3 regions of the Vibrio sp. TRT 17S01 genome follow, and region 2 is predicted to be linked to each of the others. Evidence: predicted binding sites of a transcription regulator. Region 2 holds the regulator's gene; each other region holds the start of a gene.
The links. Region 2 encodes CRP, which controls carbon source genes, mostly activating them, when cyclic AMP is high. Its sites were predicted from a motif close to TGTGANNNNNNTCACA; they were not measured.

Region 1 (4,278 bases), on a different contig from region 2:
CGGAGCAAAACACATGGCAATTTGGTATTCAAAGAATGCTGCTCGGTTATGCGATTCCTGATTCCGCTGGCGTTTATCAAAGCCAAGATTTGACGCTTTGGCCGTATAACGAAGTACAAGGCATGGGCGCAGAGCTTGCTGGTAAACTTGCCCATTATATTGACAGCATCAGTGCATATCGTTCCCGATTGGCGGCTTCTCAAAGTATTGATGAATGGCGCTCGGTATTATTGCAATTGTTGGATGACTTTTTTGCTGTGGAATTAGAAGGGGAAATGGCACTCAAGGCCATTCGCGATACCCTCACACAGCTGAAGCAACAGTTGTCTGATGCTCATTATAACCAAGAGTTAGCGCCGGAAATTATTCGTCAATATCTTCATAACAAGCTATCCGGCACCCGTGTATCTCAACGTTTTCTCGCAGGACAAGTTAACTTCTGTACCTTGATGCCGATGCGCTCGATCCCATTCCGTACCGTATGCTTACTAGGGATGAACGATGGGGTTTACCCACGCACGATGCCACCAGAAGGTTTCGATTTAATGAACAATCGTCATCGGGCTGGGGATCGCTCGCGTCGAGATGATGACCGTTATCTGTTCCTTGAAGCCTTGCTATCAGCGCAGCAGACGCTTTACATCAGTTATGTGGGCCGTTCGATCCAAGATAATACAGAGCGAGTTCCATCGGTACTGGTTTCTGAGTTAATGGAATACTGCCATCAAAACTACTGTTTGGTTGGTGATGAAGCGCGTTCTGTCGATGAGTCGGGAGAGATGTTAGTCGACAGGCTTGTTACTCATCATGCAATGGTGCCTTTTAGCAGCAGCGCTTTCACCTCAGAGTTTGGCAGTTATGCCAAAGAGTGGTTACCCGTTGCAAATCGTATTGGCCATCAGCGTCGCGAGTTTAATCAATCGCTGAGCGATTATTTGCTTGATACTCCAAGCACCATTGAGTTGGACTTGGTTGAGTTGCAGCGCTTTTGGCGTTTACCCGTGCAGTATTTCTTTAATCGCCGCTTAAAAGTGACCTTTGAGCCCCCATTGCCTGTCATGGAAGATGACGAACCATTTGCGTTGAATGGTTTGGAAAGTTACCAAATGCGAGATGAGCTACTGGAAGTGTTGCTAGACAATCAAGGGAAGGATCATGATGAACAGACTGTCCAACAGTTTGTTCAACAGCAGCGGGCTCAGGGCAAGCTACCTGTTGGTGCATTTGGTGATATTGAGTTTGAAACTAACCGCGTGCAGACCGAAGAGCTGGTGGAGAAAATTACTTTCTTATCGGGAGTGAAACAGGATGACGTAGAGATCAAACTGAATATTGAACTCGCTGATCATGCTAAGCAAGTGATGCTCGCAGGTTGGGTAACGCAAAGTTATCAGTCTGGATTGGTGCGCTACCGCACCGGTGTTATTCGCTCTCAAGATTATCTAGCTGCATGGATTGATCACCTTGCGATGTCGGCAATGGGGCATAGTAAACCCACTCATCTGATTGGTTACGATCGTAAAGAAGGCGCGCAGCATCTGATATATCCACCGTTACCCGGTGCGGATTATGCCAAGCAACTGCTTACAGAGTTGGTTCGATTGTTTTATCAAGGGATGACACACCCCTTACCGTATTTTCCTAAAACCTGCTTAGCGGCTATTGAAGCTGGGTTTAGTCGAGGAAACTGGGTGGATGATGAAGAAAAGTCACTCAAGAAAATGGCTGATACATTTAACGACGGTTATATGAGTACCGGTGAAGGTAACAATGTATATATTGCTCGTATTTGGCCTGAGTGGCATGAAGGGTTAGCGAATGATGTCAGAACGTTAGCGACTCTGGTAATGCAAGGGCCAAGATTAATGATAAAACAAGCGCAAGATGCTGAGTCAGAGTAGGGTGGCCGCCAGTAAATCGTTATTTATGTGTAGGGCGTTCGCTGTGCGGCCACAAGGTCAGAGGGACCATAATGAGGTTAGTTACATAAGTGTTCGCTTATGCAATGAATGACGCGCATACTAGCGCGTGACAGGGTGAGCTTCCGTGAGTGAGATCTCACAAAGCCTTAATAAAATAACCACTTATATCAATTGTTAGAATTTTTGAGTCTGGATCACACTCGCTCCAATCTCTTTCATAACAAGGGCTTATTTTTTATGACATTAATGTCAGTAGTAACTCCACTGGATACCATGACGTTCCCTTTACATGGGGCGCGTTTAATTGAAGCCTCTGCCGGTACCGGGAAGACTTTTACCATCGCTGGTTTGTATTTACGTCTGCTGCTTGGTCATGGCTGCGAGCAAAGTAAACATCAAGTGCCATTGACGGTAGATCAAATTCTGGTGGTGACCTTTACTGAGGCGGCAACCGCTGAGCTTCGCGATCGTATTCGTGCACGAATTCATGATGCGCGCATTGCGTTTTCACGTGGAGAAAGTACAGACCCTGTGATAGCTCCACTGCTGACAGAGATAAGTGATCATAAACAAGCGGCAGAAATCTTACTGCAAGCCGAACGACAAATGGATGAGGCGGCCGTCTACACCATTCATGGTTTCTGCCAACGTATGCTTACCCAGAATGCTTTCGAGTCTGGCAGTCGGTTTAATAACGAGTTTGTAACGGATGAAAGCCACCTCAAAGCTCAAGTCGTTGCTGATTATTGGCGGCGTAATTTCTATCCGCTGCCATTAAATTTAGCGGGTGAAGTACGCCGCTTGTGGAGCGCTCCTTCAGCCTTGTTGCACGACATCAGCAGCTATCTGACAGGATCGCCTTTGCATTTATCTACGCCAGCTATGCAGGGCAGTTTGGCGCAACTTCATCAAGATAACTTACAAAAAATCGAACAACTGAAAGCGCTTTGGCGTGAGAGCGAGGACGATTTTCTCTCGTTGATTTCCGGATCTGATGTCAATAAACGCAGTTACACCAAAAAGTCACTGCCTAGCTGGTTAGAAGCTGTGACAGTCTGGGCAGCCAGTGAAACCACCAGTTACGAGTACCCAGATAAGCTAGAGAAGTTTTCTCAGCAAACGCTACTGGAAAAAACGCCCAAAGGTACTGCGCCGCAGCACCCCGTGTTTGAAGCTATCGAGGAGTTTCTCGCTCAGCCAGTCAATTTGAAAGCTCCGTTGCTCGCTCATGCAATAACACAATGCCGGACGATGTTGGCTAATGCTAAGCAACAAAAGCAGTGGCTATCTTTTGATGACTTACTGACTCAACTTTCTGCCGCAATTGATAACGATGAACAAGCCTTGCTCACTGAACGCATTCGCACGCTATATCCAGTGGCAATGATTGACGAATTCCAAGATACCGATCCATTGCAGTACAGCATTTTTAGCCGAATTTATCTCGATCACCCGCAGTCTGGATTATTTATGATCGGTGACCCAAAACAGGCGATTTATGCATTCCGTGGCGCGGATATCTTTACTTATATCAAAGCGCGAAATCAGGTCAGCTCTCACTTCACCTTAGGTACGAATTGGCGCTCTAGTGCTGATATGGTGTCGGCAGTCAATCAAGTATTTGCATCTGCCGACAGCCCTTTTGTCTACGATGATGACATTCCATTCTTACCGGTTCAGCCTAGTCCAGTTGCCGATAAGCGCGTTTGGAACATGGGTGACCAAAAGCAACCAGCATTGACGTATTGGCTTATGGAAGCGGATGACAAACCGCTTGCGAAAGGTGAGTACGTAAAAGTGATGGCCGAAGCAACGGCGAGCCAAATTCAAACGATTTTGACCGAAGCGCAGCAAGGGCGTGCTGTTTTCGAAAACGGCAAAAAACGCAGTGCGATCCAAGCGGGAGATATTGCTGTCTTAGTGCGCACCGGAAGCGAAGGCAGAATGGTTAAAGAGGCGTTAGCAAAACAAGGTATTGCCAGTGTTTATCTTTCTAACCGTGATAGCGTCTTTCTCAGTATTGTGGCCAGTGATCTACAGCGCTTACTGCAAGCGGTTTTGACGCCAGAAAATGATCGCGCACTAAGAGCGAGTCTAGCCTCTGAATTGTTTGCACTTGATGCAGCTCAGCTTGATGCGCTGAATAATGATGAAAATGAATGGGAAAATGCCGTCAACGAGTTCAAAGAATACCGCAAGCTTTGGACACTGCGTGGCGTGCTTCCTATGCTACGGGCGGTGATCAGTAAGCGTCACATTGCTGAGCGACTGTTAGAAGAAACCAATGGTGAGCGTACTCTGACCGATTTGATGCACATTGGTGAGCTATTACAGCAGGCGAGCAATGAACTCGACA
Region 2 (4,278 bases):
GTTCCTTGGCAACAAATCTCTGAAGATGCGCTGGACAACCTGATTAAAGAATTTGTCCTTCGTGAAGGGACTGACTACGGCACAGAAGAGGTTTCTCTTCAAGACAAAATTGACCAAGTTAAGGCCCAGCTCAAAACGGGTGAAGCCGTCGTTGTTTTCTCTGAATTACACGAAACGGTGGATATTCAATTACGCCAAAAGTTTTAATGATACCGTACAGCAGACGATGACAGCGCTATAATCCATGCTATAGTGGCAAACGATTCATCGTCCCGAGTGTACGATGAAATCCAACAGGTAAGTTAGTTAACGACAAGGGTTGTCATGTCAGCAAAACATCCGATTATCGCTGTAACAGGCTCATCCGGTGCAGGAACCACCACAACTTCGGAAGCTTTTCGTAAGATGTTCAATATGATGGACATTAAAGCTGCATGGGTAGAAGGTGATAGCTTTCACCGTTTCACTCGTCCTGAAATGGACGTCGAAATTCGTAAAGCTCGTGAGCAAGGCCGTCACATCAGTTATTTTGGTCCTCAGGCCAACGACTTTCCCGCCCTCGCCGAATTCTTCCGTAAATATGGCCATGAAGGTGCTGGCCAAGTACGCCGTTACCTACATACGTTTGATGAAGCCGTCCCTTATAACCAGATGCCCGGAACATTCACACCTTGGCAAGATCTGCCTGAAGGCAGTGATGTTTTGTTTTACGAAGGTTTACATGGTGGAGTCGTAGATGGTGACGTCAACGTGGCACAACATGTTGACCTTTTGATTGGCATGGTCCCGATTGTAAACTTAGAGTGGATCCAAAAATTTGTCCGCGATACGCGCGATCGCGGACACTCACGTGAAGCCGTGATGGACTCCATTGTCCGCTCGATGGACGACTACCTGAATTACATTACCCCGCAATTTTCCCGAACACACATTAACTTTCAACGCGTCCCAACGGTCGATACATCCAACCCTTTGAACGCAAAAGGCATACCAAGCTTGGATGAAAGTTTCGTTGTGATTCGTTTGCGTGGCATTAAAAATGTTGACTACCCTTACCTACTTGCCATGATTGATGGATCGTTTATGTCTCGACACAACACCATCGTTGTACCTGGTGGCAAGATGAGCTTTGCAATGGAGCTCATAGTAAGGCCGATACTACAACAGTTAATCGAAACAGGAAAAATTGGATAAAAAGTGCTAGTCGATTGCGATTACTTTTCATACCGTGATCATGTGCACATTTTTGCGTAAATTATCCGAGCTTCGACACGATTAAAATCAAGAAATCGTTTTCGAAAAAGGATACTATTTGTAGCCGAAACACAAGATAGCTTGCAGCACTGGTGAAGTGCTCTTATCCTAGTAAGCCTGATTCAAGGCTTCGCTAAAACATGGAAAGCGACAAGCGTACCCTGCAGAGGAAGTGAGATATTATGGTTCTAGGTAAACCTCAAACCGACCCAACACTAGAGTGGTTTCTTTCACATTGTCATATTCACAAGTACCCTTCTAAGAGCACGCTGATCCACGCGGGCGAGAAAGCGGAAACCTTGTACTACATCGTCAAAGGTTCTGTAGCGGTACTAATCAAGGATGAAGAAGGTAAGGAAATGATCCTTTCTTACCTAAACCAAGGTGACTTTATCGGTGAGCTTGGTCTGTTCGAAGAAGACCAAGAGCGTACTGCTTGGGTTCGTGCAAAATCTCCTTGTGAAGTTGCAGAAATCTCATTCAAGAAATTCCGTCAGCTTATCCAAGTAAACCCAGACATTCTAATGCGCCTGTCTGCTCAAATGGCTCGTCGCCTACAAGTGACTAGCCAGAAAGTAGGTGACCTAGCGTTCCTAGACGTAACTGGCCGTATTGCACAAACGCTACTAAACCTAGCGAAGCAACCAGATGCGATGACGCACCCAGACGGCATGCAAATCAAGATCACTCGTCAAGAGATTGGCCAAATCGTTGGTTGTTCTCGTGAAACAGTGGGTCGTATCCTGAAAATGCTTGAAGAGCAGAACCTAATTTCTGCACACGGTAAAACTATCGTGGTCTACGGTACTCGTTAAGCAAACGCTTGAAACGTTCTCAAAAACCCGGCTTCTTGCCGGGTTTTTTTATTGCTTTCCCCTGTGGCAGGGCTCAAACATTCACTTAAAGGTAAAGTTTCATCTCGGTGGAAGCTGTGAATAGAGACTGAACTTTTTTACTCTTCATACAACTCTTCATATTAAGTATGCCATTCGGTGTTAATTTGTAGCACGGACAATATGAAAAGGAAGTTCTATGAAGCGATTAAACATCTCGTCTATTCTCATCGCAAGTGGCCTTGCGACCAGTGCCATGGCCAACACGCCCTACACCTATAATGCGCTACAAACTGATACCCCTCCCGTCATTGATGGCGTGTTGGACGATGCGAGTTGGCACAATGCAAAAGCCACTTCGTTGTTTGTTTTGCATAATAATGGGCAATACATCGCGCTTTCTGATACATGGGCCAAAGTCACCTATGATGCAGACAATTTGTATATCGCGTATTGGGCGCAAGACCGCCACCTTTCTGCCAGCTACCAAAACCACGATGATCCGACCTACCAGAACGATGATACGGTTGAAGTATTTTTGGACCCCGATGGTGATGGGAAAAACTATTATGAACTGGGCATCTCACTCAATACGGCTTATGACGTGGTGATCCACCAACCGTCACCTTGGTCTGACGATTTAGCATGGAACATTGAAGGATTGGAGCATGCTGTTACTGTGCAAGGCACAGTGAATGATGACAGTGATGTGGATGAAGGCTACCGCGTCGAAGTTAAAATCCCACTAAAATCTCTCAACTATCTTGGTAATGGTAATGAAGAGTATCAGCACAAGCTATGGCGCTTTAATTTATTTAGAGCCAATTACAAAAGCTATGCCCCTGACTGGGAAGCTTATGCTTGGCTCTCTTGGAGTCCTGTTGGTTCTTTTGGCTTTCACCAACCTGACACATTTGCATTCTTAAATTTCTCGGATGTGCCACAGTGGCAAGCCAAAGCATATCAAGCAGGAGAGCAAGTGGCTTATCAGGGAGACATTTATCAAGCTGAGCACTACAGTGCGACCGCGGCTCCGGGCGAATCGACACTGGACAACTGGCGCATACTCAGTGACATCCCAACCCCTTACAATGCCAATCTGTATTACTTAGCGGGCGATCAGGTCAGTATGGATGATGTCATTTATCAGGCAAACTGGAAAACCAAAGGCCAGCACCCTGCGCACAGCGTTGATTGGACACGCCTCCCCTAATAAAAAAGCCGCACAATGCGGCTTTTTTGCTTTAAACGGCAACTTACTGGTTGGTACTTTCAAAGATTTTGTCTGCTGACGCCGCAACAAATCCAGGATACAGCTCCCCAGAATCCATAGGATAGCGCTTAGCAAATTCATAAAATCCGCCCGGGATCATCTCTGGCCCTTCAGAAAACTCCACCAAAACACGATCAGCCATGGTAGAGGATTGTTCCAACAGAACGTCCGGAGATCCTTTGACTTCACCACCAAACTCATTGATTGAGAAGCCAGCTTTACGCAAATGATCATTCACCTGTTTAACTTCTTCCATCGCATTGAGTTGATTCACGCTAACCGTAAAGTGGTTTGCGCCATAACCATGTGCGGCTAGCCAAGAAGCATACTCGCTCTCTTTTGCCAGCAACTCAAAATCACTGAGGCTCAAATTCCATAGACGTCCGCTATAGAGGAACGCTGGATCATTGAGTTTCGTTGCATCTACTTGCGCTACCAGCTTGTGGATGATCTGCTGCATCTCTAATGAGCATTCTTCCACTTTCAGTTCACTAATAAACACTTTAGGCTGCTTTGGATCAGGGTGTTCAAAATGTTTCGCAGCTAATTTTTTTGCCTCAAACTGGTATTCCCCTTTAGGTTGATAGCCTAAATCTAAAAATGGTTTAGCTAAGGTATCAATCCCTAACGGGGAAACATTAAACGTGCGCAGCGCAATGTGGTCATTAATCAGAGGTTCACCCTCTTCCAATAGGTAATGAACTTTTTCAGCAGAGGGACACAAGCGATGAATATAGTCATTCCATAACAACTGGAACAATGTATCTGGCGTCATAACGCCTCCTTGTTAAGGTGTTTTCGGTTATTGGAAATAATCGGCTACCCAAATAGATTGAGATAGCCTTCAACCTGTGACGTAGATATTAGAGTTATTTTTTGTTGTGATCCCTTTTGCAGCGACCACTTAACTGCGCAAAA
Region 3 (4,278 bases), on a different contig from region 2:
TAAGGGTTGTGGTCATTGGGGCCATTGGGTTCTTCGTCTGAAGAATAATTCACATGCTGGCACAAAATATAGCCAGTTTTCGCTTCCCCAGTGGTTATCCAAAGTACGCCATTGTTGCTCTGTGGTTGCAATGGCACATAGTACGAAGCAAGCTGATAGCTTTGTGCGTGGTTTACCCATCGCGCATCAATCATTGCCAGCTTACGGCGGCAACGACTTGCGATGTGATCGAGGTGGTCATAAAACGTTTTTGGGTTAATTTCCAACTTACGGCATATTTCACGTACCGAGTAACTCATAAAGAGCAAACCGAGTAGGTTCTCTTGAAAATTCAGCTTTTTGTTTGCTCCAGACCATTTGTCCACAAAGGTCGATTGGCATTGTTTGCAGCGATAACGCTGACGATCGCCACTATAACCAAAGGCATGGTAAAGATGTTTGTGGGTATGAACGGAAAGACCGAAATTGTCACAGTCTTCATTGCGACATGCGGGGAGGCCGTCACTGTGAAGGTGACGTAGTCGATGAAGTTCGTTAAGAACTTCCTGATTGTTAAGTAAGGGGGGGAAAGCGCCACATTCCCGACAAACCATAGCAGGTCGTTTTGGGTTAGCATGCTGCACAACGTATCGATGTGCCTCACTCAATCCAAAGTTGTCACACGCCAATGTTTTACAAAAGTTGAGCTGTAACCCTTCTGCTTCCAGCGGCAGTTTGCCTGTTGTCACAATCTCCCCCTCGGGATTATCTGGGCCATCAGAGAATCCTCTGATGGCGAAGTACTTCAATCGGTGGAGTCTTAGATGTTGATTGCAGTTTCAAGTGCAACCTTCATCATGTCGTTGAACGACTTTTGACGCTCTTCAGAGCTTAGTTTTTCACCACGAATGATGTGGTCAGATACCGTTAGAATCGTCAGTGCTTTTGCACCAAGATCCGCTGCAACACCGTAGATACCCGCAGCTTCCATATCGACACCCAAGATACCTAGTTTTTCCATCTTCTCGAAGATGTCAGCTTCTGGTGTGTAGAAAAGATCAGCTGAGAACACGTTACCTACTTTTACTGGTACTTCTTGAGCGCGCGCTTGGTTAACTGCTTCTTCTAGAAGACCGTAATCAGCGATCGCTGCAAAGTCGTGGTTGTTAAAGCGGATACGGTTTACTTTAGAATCTGTTGATGCACCCATACCGATCACAACGTCCATTAGATTAACGTCGTCACGAACTGCACCACAGCTGCCCACACGAATGACGTTTTTCACGCCGTATTCAGCGATAAGCTCGTGAACATAGATACAGCATGATGGGATACCCATACCGTGGCCCATTACAGAAACACGTTTTCCTTTGTAAGTACCTGTGAAACCAAACATGTTACGCACATCACAAACTTGCTTTACGTCTTCTAAGAAAGTTTCTGCAATGTATTTTGCACGTAGTGGATCGCCTGGCATCAATACTGTTTCTGCGAAATCACCAGGTTGTGCATTAATATGTGGGGTTGCCATAGTTGTTACTCCAAAGTTGCTAGCGAATTAGCTCATTTTATTACTAATTCTGTTGAACTGAAAAAATCTGTTGAGGCAATACTAGCTATATCTAGCATACTCCCATGAGAACTCTGTCACAAAAAACCTTATTTTAGACATTCAAAAACCTATTGATAACTAATTCTGTTGATTTTGATTGAGCAATCGATTTGTAAAAACGTTTGCTTAAAAAATTGAACCAAAATGCCTCTCTCATCGTATGGATAGATGCAGATTCAAATAAAAAGTATTGATGTTTGATTGAGAAAGGGGATTGTTTATGAGCCAAATGATTAAAATCGGGGTAAGTGCTTGCGTACTTGGTGAGCATGTCAGGTTTGACTCTGGACATAAATTGAGTCGGTTTGTGACTAAAGAATTGTCACCTTATTTTGAGTTTGTTTCGGTATGTCCTGAAGTTGAGTCCGGAATGCCAGTGCCAAGGCCGACCATTCGGCTTATTTCCGACAAAGAGCGGATCGCCCTTGTAGAGACGAAAGACAATAGTATAGAGCACACCGATAGGATGGTGGCTTTCGCAAAACAGAAAGTGAATGCGTTAATCAATGATCAACTTTGCGGTTATGTGGTTTGTGCCAAGTCACCGACATGCGGTATGGAGCGGGTTAAAGTCTATAAAAAAGGAGGCTCAGACAGCACTGGAGTTGGCCTTTACACCAAAGAGTTAATGGCTAAAATGCCGTGGCTACCTGTAGAAGAAGATGGACGTCTTAATGATCCTGTACTGAAAGAAAACTTCGTGACCCGGGTTTTTACTTTACACGATTTCTACCAATCAATGAGTGGCACTCCTACTAGAGGAAAAATTGTTGCATTTCATTCTCGTTATAAGTTGACCTTGATGGCGCATCACCCTCAATCATACAAGGAGTTAGGACGGCTTGTGGCTCACATATGTGATTATGATGTTCTTGATTTCTATAACCTTTATCGCACAGGCTTAATGAAAGCGATGGTGCATCGAGCCAGCAGAAAAAATAACACTAATGTGTTGATGCACCTGCAAGGATATTTTAAACGTGCTCTAAACAAAGCTCAGAAAGCGGAACTTCGCCAACTAATTGATGATTATCGCGTTGGGTTGTTACCTTTGCTGGCCCCTTTAACCTTGATAAAACATTATTTATCAGCGCATCCTGACTGTTACTTACAACAACAATCTTTTTTTGACCCTTATCCTCAAGCGCTACGCTTACGTTATGGCTTATGAATGCAAGGTAAATTAATTGGATGAAACTGGTTTGGTTCAGGCGCGATCTTCGCGTTGATGATAATAGGGCATTATTTGAAGCTATAAAAAGTGGCGAACCTGTGATTGGTGTTTATGTGGCGACACCTGACACTTGGCTTAAGCATCATCTTGCCCCTATTCAGGCAGACCTTATATACCGACGTCTCGAAGTGCTTAAACAAGAGTTAGCACAGTACAACGTCGAGCTTATTTATCATGAAAGTGACACCTATGAGCATGGAGCAGAGTTTGTTGCTCATATCGCGAAGCAATGTGGAGCCGGTGCGGTTTATCTAAACAAGGATTATGAGGTAGACGAACAACGACGGGATGAGCATCTTAGAATGCGGCTTAAATTGGAAGGGGTGGCATATCAATGCTTTGATGATAAGTGCATTTTTCCTCCAGGTTCCGTGCTCAACAAACAAGGAGAGTACTTTAAAGTTTTTACGCCTTTTAAAAAGGCTTATCTCAGCAAGTTGTATGCGTTGTCTTTTTCAGTACTTAAGACTGAAACCGCTTCGCCTTTGTCTCAACTGCAAAAGGATAAAATAAACTCGCTTCAACTGAATGCAAGTTTCAGTTTTCCTCGGGTTTCTAGTGCTGCGTACCCCATTGATAGAATTGCTATCCGCAATCAACTGCGCGATTTCGACCAGCAATGGGTTGAACACTATCATCAGCAACGTGACTTTCCAGCTCTACTGGCAACAAGTCGCCTTTCCCCTTATTTGGCAATTGGTGCGCTCTCTGTACGGCAATGTATGGGCAGAGTGATGTATCGGCAAACGCCGACCCTAAGTTGTGGTCGAGAGGTTTGGCAAAGCGAACTGATTTGGCGAGAGTTTTATCAACACTTACTTCATTTTGAACCTAAGCTCAGTAAAGGACGGTGCTTTCTTGAATGGGGGGAGAGCTTGCAATGGGTAACGAATGACACGCTGTTCCAAGCGTGGAAAGAGGGCATGACTGGGTATCCAATTGTTGATGCGGCAATGAGGCAACTTAACACGACAGGTTGGATGCATAACCGTTTGAGAATGATTGTCGCCAGCTTTCTGGTTAAAGATTTACATATTAGTTGGAGAGAGGGTGAAGCCTATTTTATGAGCCACCTGATTGACGGAGATTATGCTGCGAACAATGGTGGCTGGCAGTGGTGTGCGTCAACCGGATGTGACGGTCAACCTTACTTTCGGATTTTTAACCCAATTACTCAAGGGGAGAAGTTTGACCCCGATGGCGTTTTTATTCGGTGCTGGGTTCCTGAGCTACGAGATTTAGAAACACGTTATATTCATCAGCCGTGGAAATGCCCAGCTGTCAATACATTGTCATATCCCAAGCCGATAGTTGATCACAAGGTAGAAAGAGAGATAACCTTACGTCTCTATAAAGAAGCTAAGGAAACCTAAAATGCTGCGAAAAGTTCTTTCTCTCTGTTGTTGTCTGAGTCTGCCGGTGTTTGCGGCAACTTATGAACTACCGCCAGAGG

Region 1: the regulator CRP is predicted to act here: its motif matches at 2,046-2,061, upstream of recB (exodeoxyribonuclease V subunit beta).
Region 3: the regulator CRP is predicted to act here: its motif matches at 1,616-1,631, upstream of deoD (purine-nucleoside phosphorylase).

Annotation. Positions count from the first base shown of each region.
Region 1 is NZ_JBNJOG010000002.1:250,179-254,456, reverse strand. It holds gene recC (exodeoxyribonuclease V subunit gamma) at 1-1,901, shown strand, start outside; gene recB (exodeoxyribonuclease V subunit beta) at 2,160-4,278, shown strand, end outside.
Region 2 is NZ_JBNJOG010000007.1:226,547-230,824, reverse strand. It holds gene ACQEXS_RS13330 (YheU family protein) at 1-207, shown strand, start outside; gene ACQEXS_RS13325 (phosphoribulokinase) at 325-1,194, shown strand; gene crp (cAMP-activated global transcriptional regulator CRP) at 1,437-2,069, shown strand; gene ACQEXS_RS13315 (sugar-binding protein) at 2,287-3,300, shown strand; gene ACQEXS_RS13310 (DUF1338 domain-containing protein) at 3,344-4,135, opposite strand.
Region 3 is NZ_JBNJOG010000005.1:239,825-244,102, reverse strand. It holds gene ACQEXS_RS10605 (transposase) at 1-728, opposite strand, end outside; gene deoD (purine-nucleoside phosphorylase) at 800-1,510, opposite strand; gene ACQEXS_RS10595 (YbgA family protein) at 1,812-2,762, shown strand; gene phrB (deoxyribodipyrimidine photo-lyase) at 2,783-4,198, shown strand; gene ACQEXS_RS10585 (L,D-transpeptidase family protein) at 4,200-4,278, shown strand, end outside.